Regions from separate parts of the Dactylosporangium sp. CA-139114 genome, predicted to be linked through region 2. Evidence: riboswitches for the same ligand, from Rfam matches in the RefSeq annotation. Region 2 holds a riboswitch; each other region holds the start of a gene.

Region 1 (9,985 bases), 1.1 Mb from region 2:
GTTCGCCGTCGCCGTGGTCAACTACCTGCACCCGGAGGGCGAGTACGAGGCGATCGCGCTGGCCGGCTCGGAGGAGGCGCGCGCGACGCTGCTCGGGACGCGGTACCCGGCGGCGGAGCTCGATGCGTACCTCGGGCGCACGGAGGCGTGGGGGCAGCTGCGGTACCTCCCGCACGAGCGGCACAGCGATCACATCCACTCCTGGGTGCCCGAGACCGTGCCCGGCATCGAGGACGTGCCCGAGGAGGAGCGCTGGCACCCGCTCGACGCCCTGTTCGCCCCGCTGCGGGCGCCCGACGGCGAGCTGGTCGGCATCCTCGGCGTCGACCTGCCCACCGACGGTCGCCGGCCCGGGCCGCTGCAGCGCGAGCTGCTGGAGATGCTCGCCGCGCAGGCCGGCATCGCGATCAACAACGCCAATCTCGTCGAGGCCCTGCAGCGGGAGCGCCGCCACCTGGCCGCCAGCGAAGAGGCCTTCCGGCTGGCCTTCACGGGTGCTGGTACGGGCATGTGCATGCTCGGCCTCGCCGGCGCCACCCAGGCCCGGATGACCCGCGTCAACCCCGCCCTGTGCGAGCTGCTCGGCCGCAGCGAGGCGGAGCTGCTCGAACTGCGCGTCGCCGAGCTCCTGCACCCCGACGACCTCGACATGGCCCGGCTCGCCTTCGCCGCCGCGACCACGGGCAAGGGCACCCAGGTGCGCGACTACGAGGTCCGCTGCGTGCGCGGCGACGGCACGGTGATCTGGGTCGCCACGACGCTGTCCATCGTGGACGGGCCGCCCGCCTTCGGCATCCTGCAGGTCCAGGACATCACCGAGCGCAAGGCGGCCGAGGCCGACCTGGTGCGCCGGGCGTCCCGGGACCCGCTCACGGGCCTGGCCAACCGCGACGCGCTGGCCGCGCCGCTCGCCGCCGCGGTCCGCCGGGCGCGTTCCGGGCGCGGCACCGGGGCGCTGCTCTTCTGCGACCTCGACGACTTCAAGTCGGTCAACGACACGCTCGGTCACGACGCCGGGGACGCGGTGCTCGTCGCCGTGGCCCAGCGGCTGTGCGCGCTCGTGCGGCCCGGTGACACCGTGGCCCGCCTCGGCGGCGACGAGTTCGTGGTGCTCGCCGCCGACCTGCCCGGCACCGACGCCGCCGGCCTGGCCGCGCTCGTCGACCGGGTCGAGCGGGCCGTCTCGGCACCGGTGGTGCACGACGGGCACGTGCTGCGGGTGCGGGTCAGCGTCGGGGCGGCCGTGATCGATGACACGGTGCTCGATGCCGGGGCCGCCCTGCGCCTGGCGGATCGGGCGATGTACCAGGTCAAGGGCGCACGGCACCGGCGCGGGATGACCGATCGTGTGACAGCGCACGGTGAGCGTTCCGGTGCGCCGGGTGGTATCCCGTTGCTGTGGCTGGCCGAGTCCTGAAGTCCCCGTTACTGTCGGGTGGTCTGCCACGGGAGACGCGCCCCGAAACGCGGGGCCACCGGGCAGGCGCCGTCGAGTCGCGACGCTCACTTCGGCGTCGTGAGCCGGGGACCCATCGCAGTCCTTGGGGTGTATCCGTGACCGAGTCACGGTAGGGCGAATCCTCCCGCCCGAACCCGTCAGCTAACCCGGTAGGCGGCACCGGAAGGAGAACTTCTCGTGTTCGTCGACGCCCTGTGTCGTCTTTCCCTCGGACGGGTGATCGCCAGGACCTGACCTGGCCCGTGTCCACCCGCTGACCGTTCGCTTCGCCGCCGCGCGATCCCTCTCGTACCACGGGATCGTGCCGATGGCGTGCGCCCGCATCCGTCTGAGGAATGATCTTGCTGAAACCGTTACCGCGCCAATTCCAGCCGCGCCATCGCCGGCCACTGCTGACCGTCAAACCCGTCGCCGTCTCCGCCGTCGTCCTGTCCGCCACGCTGCTCGCGTCCGGCTCGGCCGGCCACTCCGCCACCGCCACCGCCGGCGCGTCGCGCCCGCCGGTCGCCGCGCCCGCCGCACCCGCGCCGGTGTTCGCCGAGGACGCCTCGCTCGTGCTGTCCCAGCTCGACGGGCAGGCCTCGCTCTCCGGCGCGCCCGCCCCCGCGCCGGCCGCCCCGCCCCCGCCCGCCCTGCCGCGGCCGGTCGCCGGGCTGAACCAGACCCAGATGAACAACGCGGCCGCGATCGTCCGGCAGGGCCGCGCCCAGGGCATGCCCGAGAAGGGGCTCGTCGTCGCGGTCGCCACCGCGATGCAGGAGAGCGACCTGTACAACGTCGCCAGCCCGGCCGTCCCGTCCTCGATGAAGCTGCCGCACGACGCCGTCTCGACCGATCACGACTCGGTCGGGCTGTTCCAGCAGCGCGCGAGCCAGGGCTGGGGCAGCGTGGCCGAGCTCATGGACCCGGCGCACTCGGCCGCGCTGTTCTACTCGGCGCTCGCCCAGGTGTCCGGCTGGCAGAACATGAGCGTCACGGCCGCGGCCCAGGCGGTCCAGCGCTCCGCGTACCCGGGGGCGTACCAGAAGCACGCCGACCGGGCCGCGCAGGTCGTCGCCGCGATCGCCTGAGCCGCCCAGCGAACGGGATCGATGCTCTACTCGTTCTCGTGGGCGGCCATCGGGCGGCGGATTGTCCATCGCGCCGGACGTGTCGGGCAGCGGCTCGTCCGCCGCGCTGGACGTGTCGGGCATCGGCTCGTCCGCCGCCCTGGACGCGTCGGGCATCGGCTCGTCCGCCGCGCTGGACGTGTCGGGCATCGGCTCGTCCGCCGCCCTGGACGCGCCGGGCACCGGGCCGCCCCCCGGCCGCCCCGGCGGCGTGATCGCCACCCCGGCGACGAGCGCGAGCACCGCCGCGGCCACCGCTCCGGCCGCGGCCGTGGCCCGCCGCCGGCGCCGCCGCCCGTCGGTCACCACCCGCCCCAGGTCGACGCGCGAGGCCGGGGCCTCGTCACCGTCGCGCATGAGGACCCGCAGGCCCTCCTCCCAGTCGTTCACCGCGCCCTCCCCGCGTGCTCGGTGGTCTCGGCGAGCAGCCGGCGCATCGTGGCCAGCGCGGCCGAGGTCTGACTCTTGACCGTGCCCGGCGCGCAGCGCAGCGCCCGGGCCGTCTGCTCGACGGACATGTCACAGAAGAACCGCAGCACCAGTACGGCCCGCTGCCGGTCGGGCAGCCGCGCCATCGCCTGCCGCAACTCGAGCCCCGCGGGGATGCCCTGCAGCGCGGCGTCCTCGGCCGGCCGCTCCGGCACCCGGTCCACGAGCGACACGCGCGAGGACCAGCCGCGCCGACGCTCGTCGATGAACCGGTGCACCAGCACGGTGCGCACGTACGCGTCGACGTTCCCGGCCCGCCGGATCCGCCGCCAGCGCACGTACACGTCCGTGAGCGCGCGCTGCACGATGTCGTCCCCGCGCGTCCAGTCCCCGCAGAGCAGGTACGCCGCGCGCCGCAGCCCGGGCAGCCGCGCCCGCACGAACTCGTGGAACTCCTGCTCGACGGCATCCACCATGATCGCTGCCTCCCCCGCCTCACCCCCTTAGGCGTACGCGGGCCTCGCCCCGGTTCGCCCGAGCCGAGGATTCGCGCGTGCCGGGCATCGGCGGCGACACACTCGGCGCGCAGTGGGTGGCCGGGCTCAGTGTTGCGAGGAGACCGTGTGCAGCGGGGAACGGCGGTCCTGTTCAGCGCGGCGTGGCGGGGAGGTCGTGTTCAGCGGGGAGCGGCGGCCGTGTTCAGCGCGGCGTGGCGGGAGGTTGTGCTCAGCGGGGAGTGGCGGTCGCGCGGCGGGCCAGCGCGACGAGCTCGGCCACGGCCGTGGGGGAGGGCGACGCGAGGTCGAGCGCCAGCAGCGCCTGGGAGAGCAGCTCCTCGGCCTGGCGGCGGCACCACTCGCGGGCGCCCGACTGCTCGATCGTCTTCGCGGCGCGCTCCACGTCCGCGTCGCTGAGCCGGGCCCGGCCCTCGAAGAGCGCGGCCAGCTCGTCGGCGCCGGCCGCGATCGCCGCGGCCACCGGCAGTGATCGCCGCCGCCGGCGCAGGTCGGGCCCGATGCCGCCGCGCTCGCCCCAGATGCCCAGGAGGTCCTCGGTGAACTGCACCGCGAGGCCCAGCCGCACGCCGAACAGCCGCAGCCGCTCCACCTGCGCCGGATCCCCGCCGCCGGCCACCGCACCCAGGGCGCAGGCGGCGCCGAACAGCGCACCGGTGCGCTGCTCGACCATGGCCAGGCAGTCGCGCAGGAGATCGGTACGCTCCTCGCCGCCCACCGGCCCCCGCCCCGCGTCCACCGCACGCCCCCGGGCGTTGCCGGCCCCGTCCTCGTCGGCGGTGCGGCGCTGCGGGTGCGATGCCGCGCCGGTGTCGTCGGCCTCGTGGCGGTCCGCGCTCACGGCCGGCGAGTCGGCGGCGAGTCCGGCCCGGGTGCGGCCGGCCTCGGAGGAGTCGCGGGCCGGGCGCTGGTCGGCGGCGAGTCCGGCCCGGGTGTGGCCGGCCTCGGAGGAGTCGCGGGCCGGGCGCCGGTCGGCGGCGAGTCCGGCCCGGGTGTGGCCGGCCTCGGAGCAGTCGCGGGCCGGGCGCCGGTCGGCGGTCGACGGCTGCGTGCGGGCCAGGGGCGGGGTGTCGCGCAGGGCCAGGGAGGCGTGCTGCCCGTGCAGGAGCTCCTGCACCGCGTCGCCCAGGATGCGCAGCATGGCCCGGTCGGCTCCGGGGCGGCCGGGGCGCTGGCGGGGGCGGGCGGGGCTGCTGTGGGTCGGGTCGCCGGTGGCGATCACGTCGAAGGCGAGGGCCAGCAGGGCCTCGCCGCCGAGGGAGGCGGGCTCGGCGCCGACCACGCTCCAGGCGGTGCCGTCGGGGTGCTCGTCGACCAGGTCGCGGCGGATCGCGGACCAGTGGTGCAGGAGCTCGACGGCGACGGCCGAGGGCACCGCGTCGTGGGGGTCGCCGCCGACCGCGTCGGCGCACACCAGGGTCAGGGCGCTGCGTATCGAGGCGGCGGGGGCGTCCTCGCCGCCCCAGGTGCGGTGGTGCCAGCCCAGCTGCAGCTCGGCGACCTCCCGGGACGGCTCGGGCAGGCGCCCGATCGCCGTTCGCAGGGGCGGGTCGACCAGGCGGCCGGCCCAGCGCAGGACGTCATCCGTGGTCCGCAGCACGATGACCACCGCGGTCGCACCACCCATCGCCAGAGGGAGCACGCAGCAGGTGCTCGAGATCGGGCCGTGCCGATGCGAGCCGTCGGCGCCCGTGAACCTGGTCAAGTATGCCGAAGCGGCCGGGTGCGCATGCCGGATTCCGCAATGGAGGGGCCGTGTGGCGAAGACCGCATTCGCCCGTACGGTGCGTGTCGCGCCGAAATCCGCGTGTCGCCCGCCCGGGCGTACCCGGGCGCGTCCCCAACGATCAGCGTGTCGCCCGCCGGAGCGTGCCCGGGCGCGTCCCCAACGATCAGCGTGTCGCCCGCCGGAGCGTGCCCGGGCGCGTCCAGCGATCCGCGCGTCACACGCCCGGGCGTGCCGGGCGTGCCTCCCGGCGATCCGCGTGTCGCCGCCCGAGCGTGCCCCGGTCCCGCGCCGCTGCGACCTCACGATGCGCGTCACCGCCCGGCGGATCGCGCGCCGGCCGCCTGGACCCGCGATCCGCGCGTCGCCCGCTGGAGCGTGCGCCGGCTCCACTGTGGATGGTGGGGTGTCGGAGGCCATAGGGCCTTATCGCCCCGGTGGGTGCCCGGGGAGGGTGCGGGGGAGGCGCCCGGAGAGGCGTCGGCGGCGTGCGAGTCGTAAATTGTCGTAGCCGCGAGGCAGGATGTATGACAGCGCGCAAGCCGGACTGGTGGGGAGGTGGCGGTTGGCCGGCAAGATCAAGGACGAGGACATCGCCCTGGTCCGGGAGCGCACGTCGATCGAGGACGTGATCTCCGAGCACGTCACGCTGCGGTCGGCGGGTGGCGGCAACCTCAAGGGGCTGTGCCCGTTCCACGACGAGAAGACCGCCTCGTTCAACGTCTCACCGACCCGCAACGTGTATTTCTGTCACGGCTGTGGCGCCGGTGGCGACGCGATCAAGTTCCTGATGGACCACGACCATCTCTCGTTCGTGGAGTCCGTCGAGCGGCTGGCGTCCAAGGCCGGGCTGCAGCTGCACTACGTCGAGGCCGGCAGCGCCCCGGTGCGGCCCAGTGGCCAGAAGCACCGGCTGATCGCCGCGCACGCCGAGGCGGCGCGCTTCTACGCCGCGCAGCTCGGCACGCCCGGGGCCCGCAAGGCGCGCGAGTTCCTGGCGCAGCGCGGGTTCAGCAAGGAGGCGGCCGAGCGCTACGGGTGCGGGTTCGCCCCGGAGGGCTGGGACAACCTGGCCAAGCACCTGCGGGTGCAGGGGTTCTCGGCGCAGGAGCTGATCACCGCCGGGCTGTGCCGCGAGGGGCGCTCCGGCGGGCTCATCGACCGGTTCCGGCGGCGGCTCGTGTGGCCGATCAGGGACATCTCGGGCGAGGTGATCGGCTTCGGCGCGCGGAAGCTGTTCGATGACGACGACGGGCCGAAATACCTCAACACGCCCGAGACGCCGCTGTACAAGAAGTCGCACGTGCTCTACGGCATCGACCAGGCCAAGCGCGAGATCGCCAAGCAGAGCCGGGTCGTGATCGTGGAGGGGTACACCGACGTGATGGCCTGCCACCTCGCGGGCGTCCCGGTGGCCGTGGCGACCTGCGGCACCGCGTTCGGCGGCGACCACATCTCGGTGCTGCGGCGGCTGCTCATGGACGCCGACGGCTACGGCGGCGAGATCATCTTCACGTTCGACGGCGACGCGGCCGGGCAGAAGGCGGCGCTGCGCGCGTTCGAGGACGATCAGCGCTTCGTCGCCCAGACGTTCATCGCGGTCGGCCCGGACAACATGGACCCGTGCGAGCTGCGGCTGGCCAAGGGCGACGCGGCCGTGCGGGACCTGGTCGCCGACCGGCAGCCGCTGCTCGACTTCGCGCTGCGCTCGGTCATCCAGCGCTTCGACCTCGACACCGCCGAGGGCCGCGTCGGCGCCCTGCGGGCCACCGCGCCGCTGGTCGCGAAGATCAAGGACCGGACGCTGCGGCCCGAATACGCGCGCAAGCTCGCCGGGGACCTCGGCATGGAGCTCGAGACGGTGCAGCGCTCGGTGGCCTCGGCGGCCAAGGGCGTCATCGACCCGATGCCGCCCACGCAGCAGCGCCGCGTGCTCGCCCCGGACAGCGCCGAGGCGCTGGTCGAGCGGGAGGCGCTGAAGCTCGCGCTGCAGCAGCCGGCCCTCGCCGGGCCGATGTTCGACGCGATCGGCCCAGAAATGTATACGCATCCGACCTACAGCGCCCTGCGCACCGCGGTGCTGGAGGCGGGCGGCGCGTCGAGCGCGACCGGCGGGGCGGTCTGGATCGAGCAGGTCCGCGAGGCCTGCCTGGACCTGGCCGCGGGCGCGATGGTGGCCGAGCTGGCGGTGGAGCCGCTGCGCCTCGACGGCGACCCGGACCCGCGCTACGTCGAGGTGACGATCAACCGCCTGCAGCTCATGGCGCTGAACCGCACGATCGGCGAGCTGAAGTCGAAGCTGCAGCGGATCAACCCGGTGAGCAACGCCGACGAGCACCTGCGGCTGTTCAGCGAGCTGGTGTCGCTGGAGCAGCACGCCCGCGCCCTGCGCGATCGGGGTGCGAGTCGTTGGTGAGGCGCGGCTTGCGCGGGCCGGTGGCGAGGCGCGGGCCGTCGCGCGGGTGGGGCGCGCCGCGGGCGGCGGTGCCGCGTCCGCGCGCTGCGAGGCCGATGCGCGGGCCGGTGGCGAGGCGCGGGCCGTCGCGCGGGCGGGGCGCGCCGCGGGCGGTGGTGTCGCGTCCGCGCGCTGCCAGGCCGGTGGCGAGGCGCGGGACGGTTGCGGCGCCCGGGACGGTTGCGGCGCACGGGACGCTGGGCGGGTTGCCGGCTTGGCCCGGGATGTTCGGCTCGCGGCCGGCTCGTCGGGCCGGTTCCGACGTCCCCGTGCCGGGAGGCCTGCGAGCGAGGCCCGCGAGGGTCTCCGTCCGCGCCGCCGGGGACCCGGTGGACAGGCCCGTCAGGGCCGCCGTTCTTGCCCCGGCGGACCTGGCAGAGAGGCCCGCCAGGGCCGAACGGTGTCTGACGGGAGCAACGGTCCGGACCCCCGCGGACCTGAGTCATGAACTTCGGAAATGGGAGTACTAGCCGTGTTTGGCGTTTTCAAGCGGCGGAAGCTGCCGGCCGGGCGCCGGCCGAGTCTCGGGGCGGACGAGCGGGTCGTCGCGTGGGCGGGGGCCACCGGGGATGACGTCGTGGTGGTGACCAATCACGGGGTGTGGCTGCCGGGGGCCGCCGAGCCGCTCGGGTGGCACGAGATCCACAAGGCGACGTGGTCGGGGCGGCAACTCTCCGTGACCGCGGCTCGGGAGGTGCCGGTCGGGGACGACGCGTACGCGGTGATGGAGGACCGGCCGCCGATCGTCGTCACGCTGCTCGATCCCGATCGGGTGCCGGAGCAGGTGCGGGTGCGGGTCAACAAGTCGATCGCGCACACGTCGCACCATCCGCTCGAGGAGATCACCGGGGTGAAGGGCGGGGTGCGCGTCGTGGGGCGGCGCGTGCCGGGCGTCAACGGGCTGCGGTGGACGGTGCGGTACGACGAGGGCGTCGACCCGGCCGCGCCCGGGGTGGCCGAGCACACGGCGGAGCTGGTGGCGTGGGCGAAGTCAGGCGTCGGCGTCGTCGGGTGAGCGGCGGGGCTGACGAGCCGAGCGGTGCCGAGGAGCGCGCCCGGGGTGGCCGAGCACACGGCGGAGCTGGTGGCGTGGGCGAGGTCAGGCGTCGGCGTGGTCGCGTGAGCGGCGGCGGGCCAGGCGCACGGCGAGCGTGACGACCAGGGCCACGTCGAGGAACGCGCCCGGGACCTTCGTCTTCGTGGCCAGGCCGAGGCTGTCGGGCAGGGTCAGCAACGGCAGGGCGACGGCGGCCACGTGCACGCCGGTGCGCAGCCGGCCGGTGAGCTGCGTCGCGGCGAGCACGGCGATGCCCGTCAGCGCATACCAGGCGTAGAACACCGGTCCGAGCACCGCCGTGACGAGCAGTGCGAGGCCGGCCAGGGTCAGGACGGCGTCGTGGTCGGCCGACCGGCGCACGGCCCGCAGCCACAGCCAGAGCAGCAGGGCGGCGAGGACCACCAGGCCGATCGCGCGGGCGATGGCGACGGAGGTGCCGAACGCGCCCGGCAGGCCGGCGACCCGCAGGACGTATCCGGCTGCCATCCCGACGCCACTCGGGATCGACAGCCACTGCACCAGCCCCGCCGTGGCTCCCAGCGCGCGAAGGAAACCCAAGCCGTGGCCGGTGACCGCGGCAAGGACAGCGTAGGTCGCGACCGTCGCGGCCACAAATGTCGTTCGCTTCCGAAGGGACAGCAGCAGCAGTACGGCGAACGGCGCCGCCACCAGCCCGGTCACCTTGACCGCGGCGGCCAGCCCGAACGCGACGCCGGCGAGCGCCGAACGGCCGCGGGCCGCCAGCGCGAAGCCGGCGAGCACGAACCCGGCCACGAGGATGTCGTTGTGCACGCCGGATATCACGTGTACCAGCACCAGCGGGCTGGCCGCGAGCGCCGCGTTGGCGTCGGTGAACCGGTGCGCGGCCGCGACGCACAGCACGAGCCCGAGGATCGCGACCAGGCGGAACAGCCCGACGGCGACGAGCAGGTTCCCGTGTGCGGCCCAGGCCACGGCGCCGGAGACGGCGAACCACAGCGGGCCGTAGGGCGTCGGGGTGTCGCGCCACAGCGGCGGGACGTCCGACAGCCACGTGCAGGGCAGCGCCGACGGGCCGTGCTCGTAGAGGTTGATGCCGGCGTCGAAGAGCTGGCCCTGGCACGCGTACGCGTAGACGTCCAGGGCGCCCATGGGCGGGGCGACGAGCAGCGGCAGGCTCCACAGCGCGGCCGTCACAAGCAGGCTCCCGGGCTCGCCGCGCAGGTTCCACCAGGCGTAGGCGAGGATGCCCAGCG
Region 2 (9,985 bases):
CGCGGTCACAACGATGCCGGCGTGGCAGCCGCCGATCTTCTGCATTCGCTGCCGAGGGCTCAGAGTGTTCGCGCCACGCCACCGTCCTGGTCGGCGTAGCGGTCGCTCCATGGGGTGCCTGCATAGCTTTCGGAAGCGCCCATGTACACCCGTCCGCGGGCCGGCTCGAGTTTAGTGAGCGGCGGTGCGGTCTGGGTGGGCTCAGGAGCCAGGGCAGAAGCCGGAGCGGGAGTCGGCTGCGGTTCCGGCGTGGGGTCGGGCTCTGGTCCGGCGCGTAGGCCGCGTTCGAGGCCCGACTTCAGGTGCCGCTTCAGCCACGGCGCCATCGGCTTCTCCACGAACCGGTGACCGAGGTACGCGGCCAGGAGCACGCCGGTCAGGGTGGCCAGGAGCGCCAGCCAGGGGGCGACCCGGCCCTTCATGGAGAGGATGACGATGATGCCGGTGTCCTGGTGCAGCAGGTACAGCGGATAGGTCAACGCGCCGGCGAACGTCAGCCAACGCCAGCGGGCCCAGGAGGCCCAGCCGAGCGCGACCGCGCTCAGCAGGGCGAAGAAGACGGTGAGCACGATGGTGACGATCAGCCAGCGGTTGGACGTGCCGAACACGTGGTTGCGAGCGGTGATGGCGGCGTACTCGTGGTGCTGGGCCAGCAGGAAGCAGACGCCGAGGAGGCCGAAGAGCGGCAGTGACGGGCCGAAGCGGTGCACGAGGTAGAGCAGGATGCCGGCCACGAAGTACGGCATGGAGCTGGGCTGGAGGATGAGGTTCAGCACGGGCATGTTCGCCCCCGCGGCGAGGGTGCCGGCGACGATCCACACCAGGCAGAAGCCGAGGGTCCGCTTGTACGTCAGCCCGCCGCGGATCACCAGCGCGAACAGCAGATAGAAGCGCAGCTCCGACCAGAGCGTCCAGTAGACACCATCGACGTCCGACACGCCGTACGCGTTCTGGACCATGGTCAAGTTGAGCAGGAAGTCGGACTTGGGCACCGGGACGATGAAGTTGCTCGACCGCGCCAGCGGGGCGTTGAAATGCACGACCAGCGCCGAAATGAGCACGGCGACCCAGTACATCGGAAACAGCCGCACGACGCGCGAGACGGCGAAGTCCTGCAGCGACCGGCCCCACGAGCTCATGCAGATCACGAAACCGCTGATCATGAAGAACAACTGCACGCCGAGGTACCCGTATGTCGCGAACCCGTACAGTTTGCCGAACTCGTCGTGGTTGTGATGCTCGTACAGATGCGAGTTGGGCAGGCCGATGAGGTGGTAGGCCACCACGATCGCCGCCGCGAACAGCCGGAGCCCGTCAAGCGCCGCGAGCCGGCCCCTGGGCTGCGCCGTGCCGGCCGGCCGCTGGTCAATCACCGGTTCGCCCCCCATGCGCACAGGCGGGGACTGTACCGGACCATCGACCCGGAACGGAACGTACGAATGTCGGCGTCGATATTCAGGCGCTCACGATCCTCGGCTCCGCACGCCGGACACGCGGAAGCGCAGGCGGCGAAAGGGGGCCGCGAAGCCCCCTTTCGCCGAGCGGGACATCAGCCGATCTTGGTGAACTTCTCCCAGTCGCCGATCGCGGTGCGGTTCGCGGTGAGCTTGCCGGCGTTGTTCATGTCCGCGGTGACGTAGGTGCCGTTGGCCCCGGCCAGGATGCTCGTGCTGCCGTCGGGGTTGGTGAGCAGCTTGAACCGCTCCCACGCGCCGACCACCGCACGGTTCGCGACCAGCAACCCGCCCTTGGTCAGCTCGGCCGTCACGTACGCCGAGTTCGCGTGCGCGCGCAGCGCCACGTCGCCGCCGCCGAGGTCGATGACGTCGTACTGCTCCCAGGGGCCGACCGCGTCCCGGTTCGCGGTGAGCGTGGCGCCGTTGTTGAGGTCCGCGGTGACGATCTTGCTGTTGACGTTCGCGCGGAGGCTCAGCAACGTCGGCAGCGGCACCTTGGTGAACTTCTCCCAGGCACCGACCGCGGCCCGGTTGGCTACGAGCTGGCCGCCGTTGTTCAGGTCGGCGGTCACGTACCTGCCGTTGGCCCCCGCGAACAGACTGATCGTGCCGTCGGCGTTGTCGCCGACCGTGAACTTCTCCCAGGCGCCCACCGCGCTGCGGTTGGCCACCAGGCGGCCCCCGTTGTTGAGGTCCGCGGTCACGTACAGCCCGTTGGAGCGCGAGCGCAGCGCGATGTCGCCGTTGCCGACGCTCAGCACGTCGTACCGTTCCCACAGCCCGATCGCGTCACGGCTGGCGGCCAGCGTGGCCGAGCGGGTGAGGTCGGTGCTGACGTACCGGCCGTTCGCGTTCGCCCGCAGCTCAACCGGCGGCCCTTCGGCCGGGATGTCCCCGGCCAGCCGGGTCAGCGCGGCATAGTCGCCGTTGACCACGTTGCGGTCGTAGGTGCCCTGCGCGTTGTTCCCGCCCGCGTACTGCCAGATCGCGTACGACGTCCAGCCGCTGGGCATCACCCGCGGCCCCGTCGTGGACCCGAAGTCGGCCACGTCGAGGGGGTTGGCGCCGAACGCGGTGGAGTTGCCCGTGCACGGGTTCCACCAGTTCGGGTTCGTGTAGATCATCATGTCCCGGCCGATGCGCGCCTTCACCCGGTCGGTGAAGCCGCGGATCCACGCGACCATCGCCTCCGGCGTCAGGTTCCAGCAGTCCGGGAGCTTGAGCGAGGGATACGGCCACTCCAGGTCCAGGAACGGCACCAGCGTCTGGGAGTTGTTGACCCACTCCGCACGGTCGAGGAAGTAGTTCGCCTGCCCCACCGGATCGCCCAGATCCGGACGGGCGAACGCGTAGGCGCCGGTCAGGATGCCGGCCCCCTTCGCGGAGGTGTAATCGGCATGAAAGTACGGATTCGTGTAATACGTGCCCTCGGTCGCCTTGACATAGGCGAACCGGACACCGCCCGCCGCCACACCGGGCCAGTCGATCTGATGCACGGAATGGTCGTGGCTCGAAACGTCGATACCCACCTGCGAATAGCCCGCCGGCAGCGTGACCGCGGCCGCGCCAGTGACGGCGCTCGCATGCACACCCGGCGGCATGCCGGCGTGAGCGTATCCACCACCGTCATCCGGCGACTGCGCCGACGCGCCCACCAACCCCAGCGGCAGCAAGCCACAGGCGACGAGAAACGTGGCGGCGGCCAGCCTGGACACCGGGAACCGTAACGACATGCCCGAGAATGTACGCACGAACGTGAACTTTCGTCGCCCCGGGCACCCCGGCATCGTCGATGTCGCACACCGACCACCGGGACACACGAGGCAGAAATGGCCGAAAGAACGACAGCAGGATCAGCACATCAGGACACCCGCAACGGCCTTGGTGAGCCAGTTTCGACATTGTGGTCAGGCTCCGTCGCCGACCAAGCGACAGCGGCGGCGCCCTCAAGAGCAGCATTGACGTCAAACGGGTGCGAGTCCGGCGAATCGCATTCCTGGTCGCCGCCGACCGGCTTTACGCCCTGTGGTGGCTCGTCGCCCCGCGGGGCCTGCGGCGCGGCGAAGCGGTCGGGCTGCGCTGGTGCGACGTCGACCTCCAGCACGGCACCGCCACGATCGTCCAGCAAATCACCTGCGCCGGTCGGCCGCTCTTCGTCGGACCGCCGAAGAGCGCCGCCAGCCGCCGGGTCATCGCCCTGGACCGGCACACCGTTCAGGTCCTGCGCGAACACCCCGCCGGCAGCGCCTTGGCCTTCCGACCGGCCAGCCAACCGTCAACCCGCAGGTCAAGCCGCTGCACCGCACCCGAACGGGCCACGCAAGAGCAGAAGCGGCAAGAAGCGCACGCCGAGCAACCACCGTCCACACCGGACGGACCAGGCACGCAAAAGCGCAGGTCAACGAGTGGGCCGCCAGGGACTCGAACCCTGAACCTACGGATTAAAAGTCCGCAGCTCTGCCATTGAGCTAGCAGCCCGCGCCCAACAGGGTACCCTGCCCGCCCCCTCGACATCGCGCGCGTTTCCCGAGCCCCGCCGACCAGACCCGAAAACGCCCGGCGGCGGCCCCCCACACCCCATGGGAGGGCCGCCGCCGGGTTCGGAGGGAGAAAGATCAGCAGGACAGCGAGCCGGCCCCCGTGCCCGTGCCCAGGATGGACACGAAGCGCTGGTACGCCGCCACGCGGCTCTGGACCTGCGCCGGGTTGCGCCCGCCGCACTCCAGGCTGCCGTTGATGCTCCGGATCGTCTCGCCGAAGCCGGCGCCGTTCACGATCGCGTTGTGCGGGGTCATGGTGCCGGGGCCGCTCTGGGTGTTCCAGTACCAGAGGGCGGTCTTCCAGGCGACGGCCGAGTCGGTCTGCACGAGGTTCGGGTTGTGCAGCAGGTCGATGCCGAGCGCGTCGCCCGCGGCCTTGTAGTTGAAGTTCCACGACAGCTGGATCGGGCCGCGGCCGTAGTACGCCGACTGGCCGGCCGGGCAGCCGTAGGACTGGCTCGTGTCGCAGTAGTGCGGGTAGTTCGCGGTGTTCTGCTCCACGACGTACACCAGGCCGCCGGTCTCGTGGTTCACGTTGGCCAGGAACGCGGCCGCCTCCTGCTTGCGCACGTCGTCCGAGCCGGTCCTCGCGAAGCCGGGGTACGCCGACAGCGCCGCCACCAGGCCCGAGTAGGTGTAGAAGGAGTTCCGGCCCGGGAACATCTGGTTGAACTGCGCCTCGCTGACCACGAAGGAGCCGTTGGAGGGGGGCGGAGTCGTGCCGCCGCCGGTGCCGGTGCCGGTGCCGGTGCCCGAGCAGGTGTACGGGTCCCAGAACCAGGTGCTGATCACGGGGCTGTAGCCGGGGTTGTCGTGCTCGGCGATGTAGAACTTGCCGTCCGTGAACTTCACGATGTCGCCGGTCACGTAGTTGCGGCCCTGCACCCACGCCGGGAAGTCGCAGCCGCCGGCCGAGCCGGTCTGGGGCGGCTGGGTCGCCGGCGAACCGCCGCCACCGCCGCAGGAGCCCTGGTCCTGCCACACCCCGGTGGTCCCGGGCGGCGCCTCGTTCTGCGTCCACCACTTGGCGAGGTAGTTGTGGCCGTTGCGGGAGACCGTCGCGCCTCCGGTGTAGACCGCGGAGGCCTGCCACGCGGGGCTGCACGACGCGGCCGAGGCGGGCAGCATGTTGAACACCGCGACCACCCCTCCCGCGATGGTCACCGCGGCGAGCATCGCCAGCAGGCGGACTCTCGACACCGTTGATCACTCCTTCTGAACCAGCCGATTGACCAGCCCATATGACCAGGCACCGCGGGTCGAAGGAGCGAACGTCATCTTTTTATGAAGAATATTTACGGTTGCCTTGAGGCCCGGGCGCGGCGAGTGATCTGCATCACTTAGTCCAGGTCGAAAAGATCTCCGCACAAACGGTGCGGTGCGCAAAAGAAGCGCCCTGGGTACAGTGACCCACGGTCACGTCCAGCAGGCGCCGCCCCCGGTGCCGGGCGGGGCTGCCGCCCAATCGCCGCACGTGGCGAGCCGGGGACCCACCGTTACGTTGGGGTGAGTCCGCCCTTCCCGATCGGAGGGGCGGTAGGGATCGTTCCGTCCCGAACCCGTCAGCTAACTCGGTCGGCGGCCGACGGAAGGAACAACGAACCAGATGTCATCGCGACATCCCTACCGGCGCATGATCGTCGCGCTGCTGGCGGCTCTGGTAGTCGGGGGGCTCGCCGCCACGCCCGCCGCGGCCGAGCCCGGCGGCGACACCGGCGACGAGGGGTCCAGCGCGAACCCGACCCTGGGCTCCGTGCTCGAGGACAGCACCCGCGCCTGGTCCGAGGCGAAGGAGAAGTTCGACGCCTCGGTCAAGCGCCAGGGCGAGCTCACCGCGCAGCTGCAGGCGACCGAGGCCCAGCTGGCCACGGTCCAGGAGCAGGTGGCGGCGGTCGCCGTCGCGGCCTACCGCACCGGCCCGCTGACGACGTTCGCCGCGCTGATGGACGCCGGCACCCCGGACAGCTTCGCCGAGCGGGCCGACACCATCAACCAGATCGCCCACCACAACGACAACCTGCTGCACGAGCTCAAGGGGCTCAAGGAGAGCCAGGCCGCGCAGAAGAAGGCGCTCGAGGACGAGGTCGCCGCGCAGCAGCAGCAGGTCCAGACGATGGAGCAGAAGAAGAAGGACGCGGAGACCGCCCTGAAGCTGGCCGGCGGGCCGAGCAAGGGCTTCGTCACCGCGAACCTGCCGACCGCCGACCCGGTGCCGCGCACGTCCAGCGGCGGGCTGCCGAAGGAGTCGTGCAGCGTCAAGGACCCCACGACCACCGGCTGCATCACCCCGCGCATGCTCCACGCGATGCAGGAGGCGCAGAAGGACGGCTTCAAGCGGTTCGTCGCGTGCTTCCGGCCGAGCGGGCCCTACGAGCACCCCAAGGGCCGGGCGTGCGACTTCTCGGTCCAGACGAAGAACGGATTCGGTGGCGTGGCCTCCGGTGACGACTACGTCTACGGCAGCACGCTGGCCGCGTACTTCGTGAAGAACGCGAACCAGCTCGGCGTCATGTACGTCATCTGGTTCAAGGAGATCTGGACCCCGGCGGTGGGCTGGCACCATTACAGCGGCGTCGCCGGCGATCCCTCCAGTGACCACACGAATCACGTGCACCTGTCGATCCTGTAATCCTCAAACGCGCGACCGGCCGGCCGATGGGGCAACCATCGACCGGCCGTTTCCGTCGCAGGGGGAATAGCAGTGAAGTACCGTCTCGTGACCCGCAGCGACTTCGACGGACTGGTCTGCGCGGTCCTGCTGCGGCACCTCGACCTCATCGGCGACATCACGTTCGTGCACCCGAAGGACGTGCAGGACGGCGCGGTCGAGGTCGGGCCGACGGACATCCTCACCAACCTGCCGTACGCCCCCGGCGCCCACCTGGTCTTCGATCACCATCACTCGGAGACGCTCAGAGCGGCCAAGCTCCAACACGGGCAGGCGACCAATCACGTCATCGACGCGGAGGCCCCGTCGGCGGCCCGGGTGATCTACGACCACTACGGCGGCGCCGAGCGCTTCCCGCAGGTCTCCGACGAGCTCATGGTCGCCGTGGACCGGGCCGACTCCGCGCAGTACGACATCACCGAGATCCTGCAGCCGACCGGCTGGACGCTGCTGAACTTCCTGATGGACAGCCGCACCGGGCTGGGCCGCTTCCGCCAGTTCCGCATCTCCAACTACCAGCTCATGATGCAGCTCATCGACGCGTGCATCGACCACCAGGACGTCGAGGAGATCCTGGCCCTGCCGGACGTGGCCGAGCGGGCCGAGCTGTTCCGGGAGCAGCAGGACCTCTTCGTGGACCAGCTGCGCCGGGTGTCGCACATGCACGGCGACGTGGTCGTGGTCGACCTGCGCGACGAGGAGACGATCTACGCCGGGAACCGCTTCATGGTCTACGCACTCTTCCCCGAGGCCCGCGTCTCGATCCACGTCATCTGGGGCAAGCAGAAGCTCAACACGGTCTTCGCGGTCGGCAAGTCGATCCTGGACCGCACGTCCCCGACGGACATCGGGTCGGTCATGCTGCAGTACGGCGGCGGCGGCCACCTCGCCGCGGGCACCTGCCAGGTCCCGCACGACCAGTCCGAGCAGGTGCTGCACGACCTGATCGAGAAGGTCGGCGCGCCGATGAGCTCAACGGCGGCGACCAAGCACTAGAGGATCTCGGTGTCCCGCAGCAGGCGCCACAGGCCGGCGCCGTCCGGGGCGCCCAGCCAGCGCCGGTCGTTGGGCGGGAAGCGCCGCGGGCTGCCGGCCACGCCCGGGAACCCGCCGGCCAGCACCGCCTGCGTCGGCGACAGGTGCCGGATCGCGACCGCGGCGATGCTGTCCGGGTGCTCCGCGGCGAACTCGGCGTAGATCTCCGGGTCGTGCTGGCCGTCGTCGCCGACGAGCAGCCATCGGATGTCGGGGAACTCCTGGGCGAGCCGCGACAGCGAGGCCCGCTTGTGCGCCTGGCCGCTGCGGAAGAACCGGTCCGGCTGGGGCCCCCAGTCGGTGAGCAGCAGCGGCCCGGCCGGGTAGAGGTGCCGGGACAGGAACCGCGTGAGGGTCGCCGCCACGTTCCAGGCGCCGGTGGACAGGTAGAAGACGGGCGCGCCCGGGTTGGCGTTGACCAGCCGCTCGTACAGCACCGCCATCCCCGGTACCGATGCCCGGGCGTGCTCATCGAGCACGAAGGTGTTCCACGCGGCCAGCAGCGGCCGCGGCAGCGTGGTGATCATGACCGTGTCGTCCACGTCGGAGACGATCCCGAAGCGGGTGGCGACGGGGTCGATGATCCGGATCGGCGCCTCGACGGGGGCGCTGTCCTCACACTGCAGCGTCACCGTGCCCCACCCGGGGGGCAGGTCGGCCTCGACCACGAAGTCGATGAACCCGCCCCGGTCGCAGCGCACCTCGCTGGCGCGCCCGCCGACCTCGATGCGCACGAGCGCGTTGCTGACCGACACGGCGGTGAACGAGCGCCAGCCGCGCAGCTTCTTCAGGCGCTTGCCGGGCCTCGGGTCGATGCGGGCCAGCAGCACCCGGCCGAGGACCCGCACCCAGCCCGGCCTGGTCTCGGTCGCGGACGAGCCGTAGCCCGTGTAGGCGGTGACGGCAACCTTCCAGCCCCGCCGGCGCAGCCGCCGCTCCAGGAGGCCGTGGAACGCGTCCTCGATGCGCGCCGCCCGGTGCAGCGGCAGTGGCGCGCTGGTCGGAGAGCTGGGGGTCAGGGACACTGTCCCACCCTGCCACACGCCCGCCACCCCTGCACCCGGCTAGCCGATCAACCCAACGTGACCAGTAGGCGACGGTGGCATGAATCCGTGAACCAGAACCGCCGCGGCACTTCTAGCGTGAGTGTCATCAGGAACACACTGACAGCGCACAGGAGGTGCGAGATGGCTACCACATTCGAGGCCGTTCGGGCCGAGGCGCTGTTCGCCTCGGATCTGCAGGGCTCGCAGACCCCGGCGCGTAGCGAGATCCGGATGGCGATCGCGGCGACGCTGCGCCGCGTGGGCGTGCAGGGTTGCGCGGCCCGGGTCGCGAGCGAGTTCGGGGACCACCCGGAGACCGCCGTCGCCCGCATGGCGTGGGCGCTGGCGCAGGTCCGGGCGACCTACCCGGCCGAGGAATCCAAGACGCTGCGCGCGATCCGCACCCTGCGCCGGCCGGGCGCGGTCATCCGCAGGGTGGCCGCCTGAACTGCCCTGCATGAAATGTGCCGCGAAAGGGCAGTACCACGGCCATGCAGGAACTGCACGTCACCATCGACCCGGCCCACGCCGACCCCGCCGTCCAGCGGCTGCAGGAGCCGCTGGAGGCGCAGCTGACATCGGCGCTGCAGCGCGCCGCCGGGGTCATCGAGCACGACTACCACGGCGAGTCCGTGGACGAGGTGAGCCACCGGCTCCTCGAGATCACCCGCGCGAGCCTGCACCCCGACATCGCCGACGCCTGGCTGCCCGACGAGCACGAGCTGCGCCGGGCCGCCCAGTCGATCGTGAGGGATTTTCACTGATTGCCCCGATCGTGCAACCTGTCCGCTCCACACTGTCTGCAGAGCCGCACCAACCCAGGAGGACAGCGTGGAGCAGCACAAACTCACGATCGACATGAACGAGGCCACGATCGACCAGCTGCGCGACCACCACTTCGCGCTCTTCGGGCTCCACGCGATCGCCACCTCGGCGAGCGGCGCGCCGACGATCTGGCTCTCCGCCCACTACCTCGAGCGGCACCTCGAGATCACGTGGACCGAAACGTACTCGATGTACACCACCCGCCACACCCCGCACGCGCCCAGCACCAAGATCGTCGCCACCCACAACTACCCGGCCCCGCTGGGCAGCGTGCTGACCGTCTCGGGCAACGACGGCGCCGGCATCGTGACCCCGGGCGGCCCGGCCGGGCACATGGAGATCGACAACACGGGCCGGACCGAGCTCGGCGCCGGGCTCTGCATCCACGACTCGCACGGGATGTACCAGCCGATG
Region 3 (9,985 bases), 1.4 Mb from region 2:
TTCGCCGTCTCGACCTCGTCGTGGAAGTCGACGTTCTTGATGCCCGCGGGGTTGACGATGCCCGGCGTGGCCTCGAGCGTCATGCCGACGAACGCGACCGGCACGCCCTCGTAGAAGCGGATCGTGAACGGCAGCAGGATCGGCAGGCCGTTGGACTTCTGGGTGACGTTGGCGGCGAGGTACGGGAACTTCGCCCCCGCGAACCCGTCGCCGTCCTGGCAGCCGTCGGTCGGGTGGCAACCGCCGAACTGCATGCGGTAGAGCTCGGTGACGCCCTCGTCGAACTCGTGGTTGCCCACGGAGGCGAGGTCGACGCCCATCGCGTTGAGGACCTCGATCGCCGGCTCGTCGTGGAACGCGGCGCTCACCAGTGGCGAGGCGCCGATGTTGTCGCCGGCGACCACCGTGTCGCTGGTCTTGACGCCGGCCTTCTTGGCGTCGTTGCGCAGCTTGGTCAGGTAGGTCGCGAGGTACTCCGAACCACCGGCGGGAACGCCGTTGATGAGCCCGCCACTGCCGGTCGGCGGGTCGATGTTGCCGTGGAAGTCGTTGAAGCCGAGCAGCTGCGCGGTCGTCGTCGGGCCGGTCTTCTCGGCGAACGAGACCTTGGCCGGGGTCAGTGGCGTCCACCGGTCCGATGCCTGCGATCCGCCGGTCTTGGCCAAGGGCAGCAGGGCGACGACCGCGACGGCGAGCGCGGGCACCGCGAGGTGCTGCGCTAACCGCCAGCCGCGGGCGCTTGGCTGGGCCATGATCTCTCCTTCGGAAGGGATACATGCGTAGATGGACATCCTTGTCGATCGCGTCGGCCGCGCGCGAGCACCACTCGTCGTCGGTTCGGTGTCGTACGGGTAAAAGCGAGGGTCGGCAGCGCGGACGGAACGAACCGGCCGAACGGGCAGTGCACACTGCGCGACGCTGCAATACCGCTGGGTATCTAGTACGTTGCCGGGGACGGGACACCTCGCCTACGGAGGCGGCCACCATGCTGAGGCGTTTCGCGGCCGTGCTGGTCGTCCTCACATCGGCCGCGCTGAGTGGGATGATCTTCCCCGAACGGGTGAACGCCGCCGATCCCGACGGCTGGAAGCCGGTCTTCGCCAACACCTTCGACGACACGGGCACCCTGCCGGCCGGCTGCTCCGCCTACGACGGCGCGCCCGAGGGCGCCCAGGCGAGCTACTTCCGCCCCGAGGCGGTCACGGTCGCCGACGGTCACCTGAGTCTGGCCCTGCACAAGCGCACCTACGGCGGCAAGCCCTACGTGACCGGTGAGCTCCGCTGCGTCGGGGCCGCCCAGCAGTTCGGCCGCTACGAGTTCAAGGCCCGTGTGCCGGTCGGCGCGGGCATCGACTCGATGGCCCTGCTGCGCCCGGTCGACCGGGCCGCGGACCGCAACGACTCGCAGCTGGAGATCATGGCGAAGCCCGGGGCCGAGCAGGCCCTGGTGAGCAACTCCGACGGCACGACGACGAACACCCGGGCGCTGACGGGGACGTTCCGGGACTGGCACACGTACGTCATCGAATGGGCCCCGTCGGGCTTCAAGGTCTACATGGACGGCGCCCTGCAGTGGCTCGATCCCGCGGTGTCGACGGAGCCGCGGTGGTTCGGCTTCGCCGTGACGACCGGCGACCGGGCCGGCACTCCGGGCTCGTCGACCGCGCTGCCGGCCGAGTTCCAGATCGACTACCTGCGCATCTGGTCCTTCGCCCCGGACGACGCCATCTCGCCGGGTCCGGGGACGACGCCGTTGACGCGGGAGGGGGCCGCGCCGGCCGCGCTTCCCGTCGATCGGCACTGGTCGCTTTGGCTGGCGGTGGCGGCGGTGGTCACGGCGGCGGTCGCGTTGTTCGGTCTCGTCGTGCACAAGACGCGGCCGCATCGACCGAAGTCGTCGCACCGCGCTTGAGTTGTGCGTGTTCGCCTGGTTCTTGGCGCTTGCCTGGTGTTGGGACGAAAAGTCGGGCGCTCCGCGCCACGACTTTTCGGATTTATCACCTGCCGGGCGATATATCTGAATAGGCCGATTCGACGACCGCGGTGCACGGGTCCTTGGGGCCGGCCGGAGCGTCGGGGGCGGCTCGCGGGTGGCGAACGCGTCGAGCGGCCGCGCAGGGCGCGCATCGCGTGGCGGCTCGGCTCGCGGGTGGCTAACGCGTCCAGCGGCCCGGCAGAGCGCGTCGGGTGCGGCTCGCGGGTGGCGAACGCGTTCGGCGGCGGGCAGAGGGCGCCGCGTGCGGTGGGCAGGCGCCGGTTTCGTCGCTCAGCGGAATCCGCTGGGGGCGAAACGGCCTGGCGAACCCGCGGCGGGCGGCGAATCATCGGCCGATGAGAATCCTCGTGCTCGGCGGCACCGTCTTCCTCGGTCGCGCCCTCGCCCGCCAGGCGCTCCAGGGCGGCCACGACGTCGTCTGCGCCGCCCGCGGCGAGTCCGGCGAGCCCGTCGAGGGTGCTGCCTTCGTCCGCGTCGACCGCGACCGCCCCGACGGCCTGGACGCGATCGAGGGCGCCTTCGACGCCGTCGTCGACGTTGCCCGCCACCCGCACCACGTCCGGCACGCCGTGGCCGCGCTCAGCGGGCGCGTGGGGCACTACACGCTGGTGTCGAGCTGTTCGGCGTACGCCGACACCGCGACCCCGGGACAGACCGCCGCGACGGCGCCGCTGCTGCCGCCGGACTTCGACGGGGATCCGGCGGTGGGCGCGGAGGAGTACGGCCGGTGCAAGGTGGCCTGCGAGCGCCTCGCGGCCGACGGCTTCGGTGCGGATCGCACGTTCCTCGTGCGCGCCGGGATGATCGTGGGGCCGGAGGATCCGACGTACCGGTTCGAGTACTGGGTGCGCCGTGCACTGCGCGGTGGCGAGGTGCTGGCCCCTGGCGGGCCGGACGAGTCGGTGCAGCTCGTGGACGTGCGCGACCTGGCCGACTGGATCATCGCCGCGAGCGGGAGTGGGCTGGCGGGGGCGTTCGACGGCATCGGGGCGCCGATGCGCCGGGCGGAGTTCCATGCGGCCTTTGCCGAGGCGGCGGGCGTACCCCAGCAGCTCACCTGGGTCGCCCAGGACTTCCTGCTCGATCGCGAGGTGGCGCCCTGGAGCGGGCCGCGGTCGCTGCCGTTCTGGCTGCTCCTGCCGCAGTACGCGGGATTTCTGAGCCGGGACGTGTCCGCCTCGCTCGCGGCCGGCCTGCGCATCCGGCCCCTCGCCGAGACCGTCCGCGACACCATCGCGGCCATTCGTGACGCATCCCACATCGATGCGAAGAACGGACTGGGTATCGATGAGGAGGCGCAGCTGTTGCGTGAATGGCACGAGCGGTGAGCCGACGACTGGCCCGTGTTAGTGAGTATCACGCTCGCCACAGCGGGAAAAGGCTGTCGTGTCCCCGACCGTTGCCGATGAACATCCGTGCCCACGAGGCGTCCAGCGCCCCCCGCGCGGGGCGTTCCCAGGGAACTCACAGCGAATTCAGGCGTCCGACGGGCAGGTAGAGCACGTATCACTTGTTGCAACCGAAGCGAACCGGAGCAGTCTCCCGAACGTCTTGGTAAGTGGTGCAACTCTCAGGGGTCGTCACCGAATCGCCCTGAGGGGCGGAATTCGGAAGGCACTTTGACTGTTGTGTAGGGGGCATACCCGGGGGGCACCCGTTTTAGCAGGGTGAAACGGGGAAGGCGAAGGATGGAGCGGGGAGGGGCCCGAAGGTGGAGAACGTGAAAGTGGAGATGCGACCCGATACAGGCGCCGAGGAGCGTGACCTGGTCGGCGTGTACTTGCATGAGATCTCCCGCACGCCGCTGCTCGACGCCGCTTCTGAGGTCGAGCTGTCCAAGGCGGTCGAGGCTGGGCTCTACGCCGAGCACCTGCTCGACAGCGACGAGATCCCCGACGGCGTGACCGCGGAGGAGCTGCACCGCCTCGTGGCCGACGGCGAGCGAGCGAAGGACCGGTTCATCCGAGCCAACCTGCGCCTGGTGGTGTCGATCGCGCGGCGCTACGTGCGGTCCGGCATGCCGATGCTCGACCTGATCCAGGAGGGCAACACCGGCCTGGTGCGCGCCGTCGAGAAGTTCGACTACGTGCGTGGATACAAGTTCTCGACATACGCGACGTGGTGGATCCGCCAGGCGATCAGCCGGGCGATCGCGCAGCAGGAGCGCACGGTCCGGCTCCCGGTGCACCTCGTCGAGGACGTCAACCGGATGCGCAACGTCGCGCGGCAGCTCACCCGTGAGCTCGGCAACGATCCTGAGCCGGAGCAGCTGGCGACCGCGCTCGGCGTGCCGGTCGAGCGGGTGCACGAGCTCATGCGCTGGTCCCAGGACACCGTGTCCCTCGACACTCCCGTGGGTGACGACGGCGACACCAACCTCGGCGACCTGGTCGCGGACTCCGACGCCCCGTCGCCGGAGGACGTGGTCCTGGCCGCGCTGGAGCGCCAGCGGATCGAGGGCCTGCTCAACCACCTGGACGACCGTTCGGCCGGCATCATGCGGGCCCGCTACGGCCTCGAGGACGGTCGCGAGCACTCGCTGACCGAGGTGGCGACGCGGTTCTCGCTGTCCCGCGAGCGCATCCGCCAGCTGGAGATTCAGGCGCTCGGCCGGCTGCGTGAGCTGGCCCGGGCGGAGGGCCTGCAGGCCGCCTAGCAAGCAGCGACATCCCCCAAGACGAGCAAGCCCCGGGTCGGAGCGGACCCGGGGCTTTTTCGCGCCGCGAGACTGCACCAGCGGCGCCGGAGGCGCGAGGACTCGGTCGGCGGCGAAGCTACGGCGGCGGCGGCGCAGCGCGAGCCGAGCGGCGGCGGCGAAGCTGCGGCGGCGGCGCGAATCGAGCGGCGGCGGAGCTACGGCGGCGGCGCGGCGCGAAGCCGAGCGGTGGCGGCGAAGCTGCGGCGGCGGCCCGAATCGAGCGGCGGCGAAGCTACTGCGGAGGGCCGAATCGAACAGCTGCGGCGATGGCGCGAATCGAACAGCGGCGAAGTTGCGGCGGCGGCGCGGACCGAGTGGCGGCGGCGAAGCTGCGGCGATGGCGCGCACCGAACAGCGGCGAAGTTACGGGCGGCGCGGACCGAGCAGCGAAGTTGCGGCGGCGGCGAAGCTGCGGTGGCGGCGCGGACTGAGCAGCGGAGCGAGTGGCGGGGCATGGCTCAGGGCCGCGGAACTGGACGGCTCCGCGGCCCTCAAGACGGCCATGAGGCGAGCGGCCTCAGAATGGGTCGCCGCAGACCTTCCAGGAGCCGCTCTCCTTGATCAGGTCGAAGGTGTGGCTGGACTTGCCGGCGTTCTGGTAGGTCACGCTGGCGTCGATCGAGGCGCTCTCGTTGCCGTTGTTGTTGCTGTAGGAGCCGCCCCAGCTGATGTCGTGGGCGGTGATGGGGTCCTTCTTGACGTACGCCTCGAAGGTCTCCGGCCCGTACTGCTGCTGCGCCGAAGAGCACAGCAGGTCGTAGGCGGCCTGGGTCCTGCCGGTCTCGAGCGCGGTGAGGAAGTCCCCGGTCGCGGCCTTGGGTTCTTTGGTGGAGCCGTTGACGACAAAGAAAATTCCGGCGACGCCGCCTCCGCAGCAGAGCACGAAGAGGCCGATCGCGCCGAAAATAATGATCTTCCAGGTTTTGCTCACGCGCCTCAGCGTATGAATCGCGATCAGGTCCTGATGTAAACCATTTGACGTAGGTCATGCCCGATGCGCGACGATCCGCGCGAATGGGAACGACGTCACGGCGCGGTCGGCACGTGCGAGCGGCCATGCCCAGGGCCGTAGCCGCGGAACGCGAGGCGCGAGCCGCGAGGCGCGAGCCGCGAGGCGCGAGCCGCGAAACGAAGGCCGCGAAACGAAGGCCGCGAACGAGGGCCGCGAAACGACGGCCGCGAACGAGGGCCGCGAACGAGGGCCGCGAAACGAAGGCCGCGAACGAGGGCCGCGAGCCGCCAGCCCCGAAACGACGGCCGCGAGCCGCCAGCCGCGAAACGAGGGCCGCGAAAACGGGAGCCGCGAGCCGCGAGCCGGGAGTCTCAGGCGCGCTGGGCGACGACGAAGAGGCGAGGGAACGGCAGGATCGTGCCGAAGGGCTCGCGCGGGTACAGCTGCCGCATTCGCTCCTTGACATCCGCCGTGAACTCCTCCAGATCGGCCCCGGACAAGGCGTCGAGGTAAGGCCGCAGGCCGGTTCCCTTGAACCACTCGAAGACCGGGTCCTCGCCGGGCAGCACGTGGTAGTAGGTCGTCTCCCACGCGTCGACGGTCAGGCCGGCCCCGGACAGCAACCGTACGTAGTCGGCCGCGCCCAGCACCGGCGACGCCGAGCGCGGTCCCGTGGTGCCCGAGGCGCCGCCCAGCAGCGGTGCCCAGCGCTCCCGCGCCGCCACCGCGACCATGCCCGGGTCGAAGGAGAGCGGCACCTGGAAGGCGAGCGTCCCGCCGTCGTCGAGCGCCGCCGCCCACAGCGGCAGCAGCGTCTCGTGGTCGCCGACCCACTGCAGCGAGGCGTTGGCCACGATGACGTCGAGGGAGCCGCGCTGGGGCCGCCACTCGGCCGCGTCGGCGAGCTGGAAGGTCAGCTGGGCGCTGCGGTGCTCCGCGGCCGCCGCGATCATCGCCGGCGAGGAGTCGAGGCCGAGGATCGCCGCGTCCGGCCAGCGGGTCGCGAGGGTGGCGGTCATGGTGCCGGGGCCGCAGCCGAGGTCGACGACGGCGACCGCGGACGTGGTGGGGATGCGGGCCACGAGCTCGCGGAAGGGCCGGGCGCGCTCGTCGGCGAAGCGCTCGTACTGCTGCGGATCCCAGGACGCCATGCCCCAATGATGAAGGGCCGCGGATCGTCGCGATCCGCGGCCCTGCACATCGTCGTCGGGAGCCTAGATCTTGACGCGGCCGTATCCGTAGACGCTGCCGCTGATGTTGGCCTCCCGCACCACGTCGCCCGTATGCGGGGCGTGGATCATCCGGCCTGGCGAGACGTAGATGCCGACGTGGCCGAGGTTGTTCATGAAGACCAGGTCACCGGGGCGGGCCTCCGACGCGGAAATGTGCTGCACGACCTTCCACTGGTCCGCGGCGACGTGCGGCAGATTCGCGCCGACCTGCTTCCAGGCCATCATCGTCAGCCCTGAGCAGTCCCACTGGTCCGGGCCGGCCGAACCCCAGTGGTAGGGCTCACCCTGCTGCGCGTAGGCGAAGTTGATGACCTTCTGGCGTGTGGCGTCGTCGACCTGTGGCGCCTTGACGCTGTTGTACGCCACCTTCTTGGCGCCCGCGTTGGCCGCCTTCCTCTGCAGGTCCTGGAGCTTCTTGACGTCGCCCTCGATCTGCTTGCGCTTGTTCTCGAGGTCGGCCTTCTGCGCGTTCTGGCCCGCGATCGTCTCGTCCAGCTTGGCCTTGGCGGCCTTGTAGTCGTCGATCTCCTTCTGCTGCTGACGCGTGATCTGCTGCAGCATCGACAGCTGGTCCATGAGCGAGCCCGACGACGTCGCGTTGAGGACGAGGTTGAGGTTGCGCAGGCTGCCGTTGGTCTTGAACGCGGCGATGGCGATCTGCTCGACGCCGGCGTTGGCGTTGGCCACGCCGTCCTCGAGCGCCTTCGCGCTGGTCTGCGAGGTGGCCAGGTCGGAGTTGATCTTGTTCCAGGCCTCGATCGTGTGCTCGAGCTCGTCGTTCTGCTTGTCGAGCTGGGCCTCGATCTCGGCGAGCGTCGGGTCGGCGTGTGCGACCGTGGCGGGTGCCATCACAGCGAGTGACACGAACCCGATGAGCAGGGTCCGTAGCGCCGAACGGCGGGCACGATGTCCAGTGGACAAGGGGAGACCCTTCTGCACCGACCGCCTACCGGGTTAGCTGACGGGTTCGGGCGGGAAGAGAGAGCGCCCTACCGCAGTGTTGCGGATTCACCCCAGAGGTATGGGTCCCCGGCTCGATGCGCACGCCCGGAGTGGGTGCGCGCGGAGCTCGATTCGGCGGCGCTTGCCCGGTGCCATCCGGGGTGGATGACGGACTGCCGGGCAGGCCAGCGCCTAACTTAACGTGAGCATCCGCCGGGCGAAAGGCGTGCGTCCCGCTCAATATCTATTACCCCAAAAGTCCGGATTACCGCCGGTTGGCCACCCGTGCCGGACCGTGACATCGGTGCCGGACGGTTACAGATTCGGGGCTTGATTCTCACGCGGGAGCGGGTTAAATACTCCTAACTTCTTACACCGCCGGTGCAAATAGTTCGGGGGTCCGCACGTGCTACGGGTCCAGAACCTCGAGGTCGTCTACGACGATGTGATGCTGGTGTTGCGGGGCGTGAGCCTCGCCGTCCCGGAGGGCCGGATCGTCGCCCTCCTCGGCGCGAACGGCGCCGGCAAGACCACGCTGCTGCGGGCGCTGTCCGGCCTGCTGGGCGTCCACGACGGGGCCGTGACGCGCGGCTGCGTCACCCTGGGCGACACTCCCGTCCACCGTCTGCGCCCCGCCGCGATCGTCCGGCGCGGGATCAGTCAGGTGATGGAGGGCCGGCGCACCTTCGCCGAGCTCACCGTCGAGGAGAACCTGCGGCTGGGTGCCCACACCCGCCGCCGCGGCGCGGCCGAGGCGATGGAGCGCATGTACGCGCTCTTCCCGGTGCTCAAGCAGCGGCGCGCGGCCGTGGCCGGCTACCTCTCCGGCGGCGAGCAGCAGATGCTCGCGATGGGCCGGGCGCTCATGTCCGACCCGAAGTACCTGCTGCTGGACGAGCCGAGCCTGGGCCTGGCCCCGCGCATGGTCGAGCAGGTGCGGGACCTGATCGTGCAGATCAACCGGGCCGGCACCGCCGTGCTGCTGGTCGAGCAGAACGCGGCCATGGCGCTCTCCGTCGCCGAGCACGGATACGTGCTGGAGAACGGCAAGGTCGTGCTCGACAAGCCCGCCGCCGACCTGCTCACCGACGACGACATCCGCGAGTTCTACCTCGGCTCGCACGCCGCCCACTCGTTCCGCGAGGTCAAGCACTACAAGCGGCGGAAGCGGTGGTTGTCGTGAGCGGTCCGGAGCGGAGCGGAGGGGCCGCTCACCATAAGCACAGCTTTCTCGCGGCGGCACCGGAGCTTGCGGAGGTGGCGTCGTGAGTGATGTGCTGAGCTTCAGAGACGTGCGGTTGAGTTTCGCGGGCGTCAAGGCGATCAACGGGGTCGACTTCAGCGTCGGCGCCGACGAGCTCTTCGCGGTGATCGGCCCCAACGGCGCCGGCAAGACGTCCATCTTCAACGTGATCTCCGGGGTGTACCGCCCCCAGCACGGCCGGGTCCTGCTCGGCGACACCGACATCACCGGCGCGCGCCCCGACCGCGTCGCCCGGCTCGGCGTCGCCCGCACGTTCCAGAACGTCGAGCTGTTCCGCCAGCTCACGGTCGTGGAGAACCTGATGCTGGGCCGGCACCACCACATGCGCTACGGCACCCTGGCCGCGATCGCCTGGCTCGGCCGCGCCCGCCGCGAGGAGCTGGCCAACCGGGCCCGGGTCGAGGAGATCGTCGACTTCCTCGAGCTCGCGCCGTGGCGCCGGATGCCGGTGGGGCTGCTGCCGTACGGCGTGCAGAAGCGGGTGGAGCTGGGCCGCGCGCTCGCCATGCAGCCGCGGCTGCTCCTGCTCGACGAGCCGGTCGCCGGCATGAACCTCGAGGAGACCGAGGACATGGCGCGGTACATCCTCGACATTCGCGACGAGCTGGGCATCCCGATGATCCTCGTCGAGCACGACATGGGCCTGGTCATGGACCTCGCCGACCGGGTGCTGGTGGTCGACTTCGGGACGCCGGTCGCGTGCGGCACGCCGCAAGAGGTCCAGCGGCACCCCGACGTGATCCGCGCCTACCTGGGGGAGGCGGCATGACCATCGCCACCCTGGTCCGCGATCGGGCGCGGCGGACCCCGGACGCGGTCGCGCTGCGGGAGAAGCACCGCGGCATCTGGCGCGAGATCACCTGGCGGCAGTACTGGGACACGGCCCGGTCGGTCGCCCACG

The links. A riboswitch is a leader RNA that binds a small molecule or an ion and turns the genes downstream of it on or off. The one in region 2 is predicted to bind cyclic di-AMP.
Region 1: another riboswitch for cyclic di-AMP. It lies ahead of ACQP2P_RS39565 (hypothetical protein); the one in region 2 lies ahead of ACQP2P_RS44830 (coiled-coil domain-containing protein).
Region 3: another riboswitch for cyclic di-AMP. It lies ahead of ACQP2P_RS05480 (NlpC/P60 family protein); the one in region 2 lies ahead of ACQP2P_RS44830 (coiled-coil domain-containing protein).

Annotation. Positions count from the first base shown of each region.
Region 1 covers NZ_CP192080.1:8,816,241-8,826,225, reverse strand. The annotation lists gene ACQP2P_RS39570 (diguanylate cyclase domain-containing protein) at 1-1,417, shown strand, start outside; cyclic di-AMP (ydaO/yuaA leader) riboswitch at 1,491-1,630, shown strand; gene ACQP2P_RS39565 (hypothetical protein) at 1,801-2,529, shown strand; gene ACQP2P_RS39560 (SigE family RNA polymerase sigma factor) at 2,955-3,473, opposite strand; gene ACQP2P_RS39555 (polyprenyl synthetase family protein) at 3,724-5,139, opposite strand; gene dnaG (DNA primase) at 5,804-7,654, shown strand; gene ACQP2P_RS39545 (hypothetical protein) at 8,166-8,708, shown strand; gene mptB (polyprenol phosphomannose-dependent alpha 1,6 mannosyltransferase MptB) at 8,793-9,985, opposite strand, start outside.
Region 2 covers NZ_CP192080.1:9,950,570-9,960,554, forward strand. The annotation lists gene ACQP2P_RS44805 (acyltransferase family protein) at 60-1,373, opposite strand; gene ACQP2P_RS44810 (GH25 family lysozyme) at 1,550-2,953, opposite strand; gene ACQP2P_RS44815 (hypothetical protein) at 3,319-3,690, opposite strand; tRNA gene ACQP2P_RS44820 (tRNA-Lys) at 3,864-3,935, opposite strand; gene ACQP2P_RS44825 (glycoside hydrolase family 19 protein) at 4,073-5,197, opposite strand; cyclic di-AMP (ydaO/yuaA leader) riboswitch at 5,446-5,594, shown strand; gene ACQP2P_RS44830 (coiled-coil domain-containing protein) at 5,604-6,626, shown strand; gene ACQP2P_RS44835 (exopolyphosphatase) at 6,699-7,661, shown strand; gene ACQP2P_RS44840 (App1 family protein) at 7,658-8,719, opposite strand; gene ACQP2P_RS44845 (hypothetical protein) at 8,888-9,193, shown strand; gene ACQP2P_RS44850 (hypothetical protein) at 9,238-9,510, shown strand; gene ACQP2P_RS44855 (hypothetical protein) at 9,578-9,985, shown strand, end outside.
Region 3 covers NZ_CP192080.1:1,202,680-1,212,664, forward strand. The annotation lists gene ACQP2P_RS05450 (bifunctional metallophosphatase/5'-nucleotidase) at 1-752, opposite strand, end outside; gene ACQP2P_RS05455 (glycoside hydrolase family 16 protein) at 986-1,912, shown strand; gene ACQP2P_RS05460 (NAD-dependent epimerase/dehydratase family protein) at 2,332-3,324, shown strand; gene ACQP2P_RS05465 (sigma-70 family RNA polymerase sigma factor) at 3,729-4,652, shown strand; gene ACQP2P_RS05470 (Rv0361 family membrane protein) at 5,212-5,625, opposite strand; gene ACQP2P_RS05475 (methyltransferase domain-containing protein) at 6,018-6,797, opposite strand; gene ACQP2P_RS05480 (NlpC/P60 family protein) at 6,861-7,742, opposite strand; cyclic di-AMP (ydaO/yuaA leader) riboswitch at 7,807-7,968, opposite strand; gene ACQP2P_RS05485 (ABC transporter ATP-binding protein) at 8,269-9,003, shown strand; gene ACQP2P_RS05490 (ABC transporter ATP-binding protein) at 9,086-9,853, shown strand; gene ACQP2P_RS05495 (AMP-dependent synthetase/ligase) at 9,850-9,985, shown strand, end outside.